Regions from separate parts of the Pantoea sp. X-Soil-YNGN-844 genome, predicted to be linked through region 1. Evidence: predicted binding sites of a transcription regulator. Region 1 holds the regulator's gene; the other holds the start of a gene.
What was found. The regulator PhoB, encoded in region 1, activates phosphate uptake and scavenging genes when phosphate is short. The targets are predictions, from matches to a motif close to CTGTCATAAAACTGNCNNAT.
Positions count from the first base shown of each region.

Region 1 (3,169 bases):
CTTCAGCTCACTCAGCGTTTCGTTGTCGAGCCGCGCCAGGCTCTGCTGCCGCTGTTCACGGCTGCGGCGCAGCAGCAAGACTTCGACCGGCAGTGTGGCGGTCAGGGTTTCGACCTGACGTTGCAGATCGCTGAGGTACTCCTGAGTGGTCACTTCGATGTCGAGCCAGGTCGGTTTTTCCTGCTCTGCCGAACTGAAGGCATTTAACTGTTCCGCAATCTGTGCCAGCGAACCTTTCAGCACCTGCATCGGCTGCGCCTGCGGCACCACCAGCGGCGTAACTGACTGCAGGCCGCTGGCCGCCAGCTCCAGCAGGAAGACGCTTTTTTCAGTCCCCAGCTCATCAAAGCTCAGTGGAATCGGTGAGCCGCTGTAGCGGATATGCTCGCTGCCCGCGACCCGCTGGGCGCGGTGAATATGGCCGAGCGCAATATAGTCAGCAGCGGGAAACGCGCTGGCGGGAAACGCGTCCAACGTGCCGATGTAGATGTCGCGCACCGAATCGCTCTGGCTGACGCCGACGGTGGTGAGGTGACCGGTAGCAATGACTGGCAGCGCATAGCCCAGCGCCTGGGCGGCGGCGAAACGCTGCTGATAGTGGTGGGCAATCGCCTCCAGCAGCGAGGTCTGCTTGTCGCGTCCCGACTGACCCGCCCGGCTGCGCAGGATATCGCGCGGGCGCAGATAGGGAATGGCGCACAGCAGGGCAGCCGGCTCGCCCTGGCGGGTGTTGAGCAGCAGCACATCATCCTGCGCCTGCGGGGTGGCGATCACCCGCGTGTTGAGACAGGCCAGCAATTCGCGTGACTCGTTCAGCGTTGCCACGGAATCGTGGTTACCCGCCAGCACAATCAGCTGACAGCCGGTAGGCTGCAGCGCCACCACGAAGCGGTTAAACATCTCGCGGGCGTAGCTGGGCGGCGTGCCGGTATCAAACAGGTCGCCTGCAATAATCAGCGCATCCACCTGATGCTGTTCAATCTGGATCAACAGCCAGTCAAGAAACGCCTGATGTTCCGCCGCCCGACTTTTGTTGTAGAAGAACTGCCCCAGATGCCAGTCCGCAGTATGAATAATGCGCATGATGAGTCCCTGCCGTTGTGATTCGCTGGGCGATTATACTGGCTCTGCGGCCAAAGCAAAAAATGTCGCTGCGCTGTCATAAATGATTACCAGTGAGGTTACAGGCAGGTTATGTTTTTCATAAAAGTGTCACAAATCTGACGCATAATGGCGCCGCGAATCTCAGTGACAGCCGTCATAATCAGCAGGAGTAATAATGGCTAAGCGCATTTTGGTTGTGGAGGATGAAGCCCCCATCCGTGAAATGTTGTGTTTTGTTCTGGAGCAGAACGACTATCAGCCAATCGAGGCGGAAGATTATGACAGCGCCGTTGGCAAGCTGATTGAACCCTGGCCCGATCTGATTTTGCTGGACTGGATGTTACCCGGTGGCAGCGGGATTCAGTTTATCAAGCATCTGAAGCGCGAGGCGATGACCCGCGATATCCCGGTGATGATGCTGACCGCGCGCGGCGAAGAGGAAGATCGGGTGCGCGGCCTGGAAGTGGGTGCCGATGATTACATTACCAAGCCGTTTTCACCCAAAGAGCTGATGGCGCGGATCAAAGCGGTGATGCGCCGCATTTCGCCGATGGCGGTGGAAGAGGTGATTGAGATGCAGGGGCTGAGTCTGGATCCCTCCTCACATCGCGTGATGTCCGAAACCACGCCGCTTGAGATGGGCCCCACCGAATATAAGCTGCTGCACTTCTTTATGACTCACCCGGAACGTGTCTACAGCCGCGAACAGTTGCTGAACCACGTCTGGGGCACCAATGTGTATGTGGAAGATCGCACTGTCGATGTTCACATTCGCCGTTTACGTAAAGCGCTGGAAGTCTCCGGCCACGATCGCATGGTACAAACCGTCCGTGGAACAGGGTATCGTTTCTCTGCCCGCTACTAAACGGAGCCTTTACCGTGCTGGAACGCCTCTCCTGGAAGAGATTACTGACAGAACTGCTGCTGGCCTGTCTGCCTGCGGCGCTGCTGGGCCTGCTGTCTGGCGGCCTGCCCTGGTGGCTGCTGCTGAGCGTATTGGTGGTGCTGTTGTGGCATTTTTACAATCTGATGCGGCTGTCGCACTGGCTGTGGCTCGACCGCACCATGACGCCACCGACCGGGCGTGCCAGCTGGGAACCGCTGTTTTATGGGCTTTACCAGATGCAGCTGCGCAACCGGCGGCGGCGGCGTGAACTGGGCAATCTGATTAAGCGTTTCCGCAGCGGGGCCGAATCGCTGCCGGATGCGGTGATCCTGACCACGGAAGAGGGCACTATTTTCTGGTGTAACGGCCTGGCGCAGCAGCACCTTGGCCTGCGCTGGCCGGAAGATAATGGCCAGAATATCCTCAATCTGCTGCGTTACCCGGAGTTCTCCCGCTATCTTCGCCAGCGCGATTTTGACAAGCCGCTGACGCTGGTGCTGAACAACAAACTTCACATGGAATTCCGCGTCATGCCCTACAGCGAAGGGCAGTGGCTGCTGGTGGCCCGTGATGTGACGCAGATGCATCAGCTGGAAGGGGCGCGCCGCAACTTCTTTGCTAACGTCAGCCATGAGTTACGCACGCCGCTCACCGTGCTGCAGGGCTATCTGGAGATGATGAATGACTCGGTGATGAGTGAGCCGTCGCGCAGCAAAGCGCTGCACACCATGTCGGAGCAGACGCGCCGCATGGACAGCCTGGTGAAACAGCTGCTGACGCTGTCGCGCATTGAAGCCGCGCCCGCGATCGATCTCAAAGAGAAGGTCGATGTGCCGGTGATGCTGAAGCTGCTGCAGCATGAGGCGGCGACGCTGAGTGGCGGTCGTCACGATATCCATTTCCATACCGATCCCCATCTGAAAGTGTTCGGCAACGACGAACAGCTGCGCAGTGCCATCTCCAATCTGGTTTACAACGCGGTGAATCACACGCCGGAGGGCACGCGGATCGATATCAGCTGGCTGCGTGGCAAGCAGGGCGCGACCTTCCGGGTGTGCGACAACGGGCCGGGTATCGCCTCTGAACATATTCCGCGTCTGACCGAGCGGTTCTACCGGGTTGATAAGGCGCGTTCGCGCGCCACCGGCGGCAGCGGGCTGGGACTGGCGATTGTGAAAC
Region 1 covers NZ_AP036007.1:959,846-963,014, forward strand. The annotation lists gene sbcD (exonuclease subunit SbcD) at 1-1,083, opposite strand, end outside; gene phoB (phosphate response regulator transcription factor PhoB) at 1,280-1,969, shown strand; gene phoR (phosphate regulon sensor histidine kinase PhoR) at 1,984-3,169, shown strand, end outside.

Region 2 (3,169 bases), 2.8 Mb from region 1:
AAACACCATGCCGAACACCGTGACCATGCCGCTGAATTTTATCGTGGTCCAGAACGAATCCAGATAGTAGGGATCGGCAAACAGGCGTCTGAAGTTTTCCAGCCCGACAAAGCTGCTGGAGATGCCAAAGGGATCGAGACTTTGCAGCGAATACCACAGTGCTTCACCGGCAGGCCAGAGAAAGAAGATGGCGGTAATCAGCAGTTGCGGCAGCACCAGAAGATAAGGCAACAGGCTGGTGCGAAAGACCGGACGGGATGAAGACATGGCGTACCTGACGTCAGAAAAGAGGGGCCAGCCTGGGCTGGCCAGGGGAGAGATTACTTCATTTGCTGCTGGAAGCGGCGCAGCAGTTCGTTGCCGCGTTTCACTGCGTTATCCAGCGCGCTTTGCGGTGACTGTTTACCGGTCCAGACGCTTTCCAGCTCCTCGTCGATCACGGTGCGGATCTGCGGCATGTTGCCCAGACGCATCCCTTTGGTGAACGGCAGTGGCGGCTTGTTCATCATCTGGCGGGTCGCGATATCTGCACCCGGATTTTTGTCGTAGAAGCCCTGCTGTTTCGTCAGCTCATAGGCGGCGGTGGTAATCGGCAGGTAGCCGGTTTTCTGGTGCCATTCCGCCGCGATTTCCGGTTTCGCCAGGAACTGCATAAACTCAGCCACGCCTTTATACGTTGCCGCATCTTTGCCTTTCATCACCCACAGGCTCGCACCACCAATCAGGGCGTTCTGCGGCGCATTCGGTACGGTGTCGTCATACGGCATCATGCCGACGCCGAAGTTGAATTTAGCGTAATGACGGATATCGGCCAGCGAACCGGATGAAGCGGTGGTGATACCGCAGTCGCCGTTGTAGAACTTGGCGGTGGACTCATCTTTACGGCCAAAGTAGGTAAAATCCCCTTTCTTATTCATCGCTTCCAACAGGTCGATATGACGAACCTGCACCGGCTTGTTGAACTCCAGCACCGCGTCGAGGCCGTCAAATCCGTTGTTCTCTGTCGCCACCGGCAATGCATGCCAGGCGCTGAAGTTTTCGATCTGGATCCAGCCCTGCCAGCCGCTGGCGTAACCACAGCTCAGGCCTGCTTTGCGCAGTGCCGCGGCATCGGTCGCCAGCTCCTGCCAGGTTTTCGGTGGCTGGTCCGGGTTCAGACCCGCTTTTTTGAAGGCGTCCTTGTTGTAGTAGAGCACCGGCGTCGAGCTGTTGAACGGCTGAGAGATCAGCTGACCTTTGCTGTCGCTGTAGTAGCCCGCCACCGTGGGTACGAACTGTTTTTCATCAAAGGGGATGCCGGCATCTTTGAAGACCTGATGTACCGGCACAATCGCCTTAGAGGCCATCATGGTCGCCGTGCCGACTTCATAGACCTGTAGCACCGCAGGCGCTTTACCGCTGCGCACGGCCGCAATCCCTGCCGCCAGGCTCTGCTCGTAGTTACCTTTGTAGGTCGGAACAATTTTGTAATCGGGATGCGTCTCGTTAAAACGCTGTGCCAGCGAATCCACTTCTTTGCCTAACTCGCCTTCCATGGAGTGCCAGAAGGGGATCTCAGTGGCGGCCATGGCATGGCTGCTGAGCGTCAGACCGAGCAGCACGCTCATCAGGCTACGACGAAAGGTAACGACGGACATAGAATTTTCCTGTGCAGGTAAATACGCGTGAAATCACGGATTTCTGGTTCGCGAAGTAACATGACACGGGGAAATGACGGATTAATAACAACCCGATGACAGCCGGATGACAGGCGAAAGGGAGGAAAGGCGGAGCAGCTAACTACTTTGTTGACAAAATCTGGCCAGGTTGCTGTAAGACTGAGCATGCACAAGGAACACGGTCAGATCGGAAAGACGCAAAATCCGTCATCCATGACACGCTCGGCCCGCGCCGTCCATGGCGCGGGACGCTTTCCTCTTCTGACCGTGTTCCCTGCGCGTTGAGTTTATTTGTTGCGGCCAGATTCACACTGATTTGGGTTTGTCAGCAGTCTGAGCGGCTATACATCATTACTACGTCGGATTTATTACCATAATCTGCAACGGCCTCGGGCAATAGCCGCGCTTGTCCGTGCTTTTGCGCAAATTTAAAGGCCATCGACACTACCACACCAACACTCAAGGCCGTCGGCGTCGCAGGCAGTTCGGCACCGGCCAGCGCACAGCATCCGGAGCGTACTGAAGTACGTGAGGAATGCGAGCACTGCCCGGTGTCGAAATGGCAAGTAAGCCAGGCCTCTAAAGGTTAAGCGCCGAGGTATGCGCTGCGGACGGCTTCGTTGGAGAGGAGAGCTGCACCGGTATCTTCCAGCACCACATGCCCGTTCTCCAGCACATAGCCCCGATCCGCCAGCTTCAGCGCCTGATTCGCATTCTGCTCCACCAGGAAAATCGTCATCCCTTCGCTGCGCAGTTGCTCAATGGTGTCGAAGATCTGCTGAATAATGATCGGTGCCAGTCCCAGCGACGGCTCATCCAGCAGCAGCAGGCGCGGCTGGCTCATCAGCGCGCGGCCAATCGCCAGCATCTGCTGTTCGCCGCCTGACATCGTTCCGGCACGCTGGATTTTACGCTCCTCCAGCCGTGGAAAGAGTTCATACACGCGCTTAATCCGCGTCAGATACTCCGGACGGCTGGCAAAAAAGCCGCCCATCGCCAGGTTCTCTTCCACCGTCATGCGCGAAAACACCCGCCTTCCCTCTGGCACGATGGCGATTGCTTCACGCATAATGCGCGCCGTTTGCCAGTCGGTAATCGCTTTGCCATCAAAGGTGATAGTGCCCTGGGTCGCGCGCGGCTCGCCGCACAGCGTGCCCAGCAGCGTGGTTTTTCCGGCTCCGTTAGCGCCAATCAGGGTGACAATTTCGCCCTGATTGATATAGAGGCTGACATTGTGCAGCGCCTGAATTTTGCCGTAGTGAGCGCTGACGTTCTCAATGGTTAACATCGCATTTGCCATCTCAGGCCTCTCCTAAATAGGCACGAATGACATCCGGATTATTACGAATCTCCTCCGGCGTTCCGTTAGCCAGCGGCGTTCCTTGATTAACCACGTAAATACGGTCAGAAATGCCCATCACCAGCTTCATATCATGTTCAATCAGCAGCACCGACACCTTGTGTTCGCCACGCAGCTCCGCAATCAGCGCGTCCAGCTCGTGGGTCTCTTT
Region 2 covers NZ_AP036007.1:3,742,439-3,745,607, forward strand. The annotation lists gene ugpA (sn-glycerol-3-phosphate ABC transporter permease UgpA) at 1-267, opposite strand, end outside; gene ugpB (sn-glycerol-3-phosphate ABC transporter substrate-binding protein UgpB) at 321-1,637, opposite strand; gene livF (high-affinity branched-chain amino acid ABC transporter ATP-binding protein LivF) at 2,245-2,958, opposite strand; gene livG (high-affinity branched-chain amino acid ABC transporter ATP-binding protein LivG) at 2,960-3,169, opposite strand, start outside.
Region 2: ugpB (sn-glycerol-3-phosphate ABC transporter substrate-binding protein UgpB) is a predicted target of PhoB. The motif match lies at 1,709-1,728, and genes of this name have one in related genera.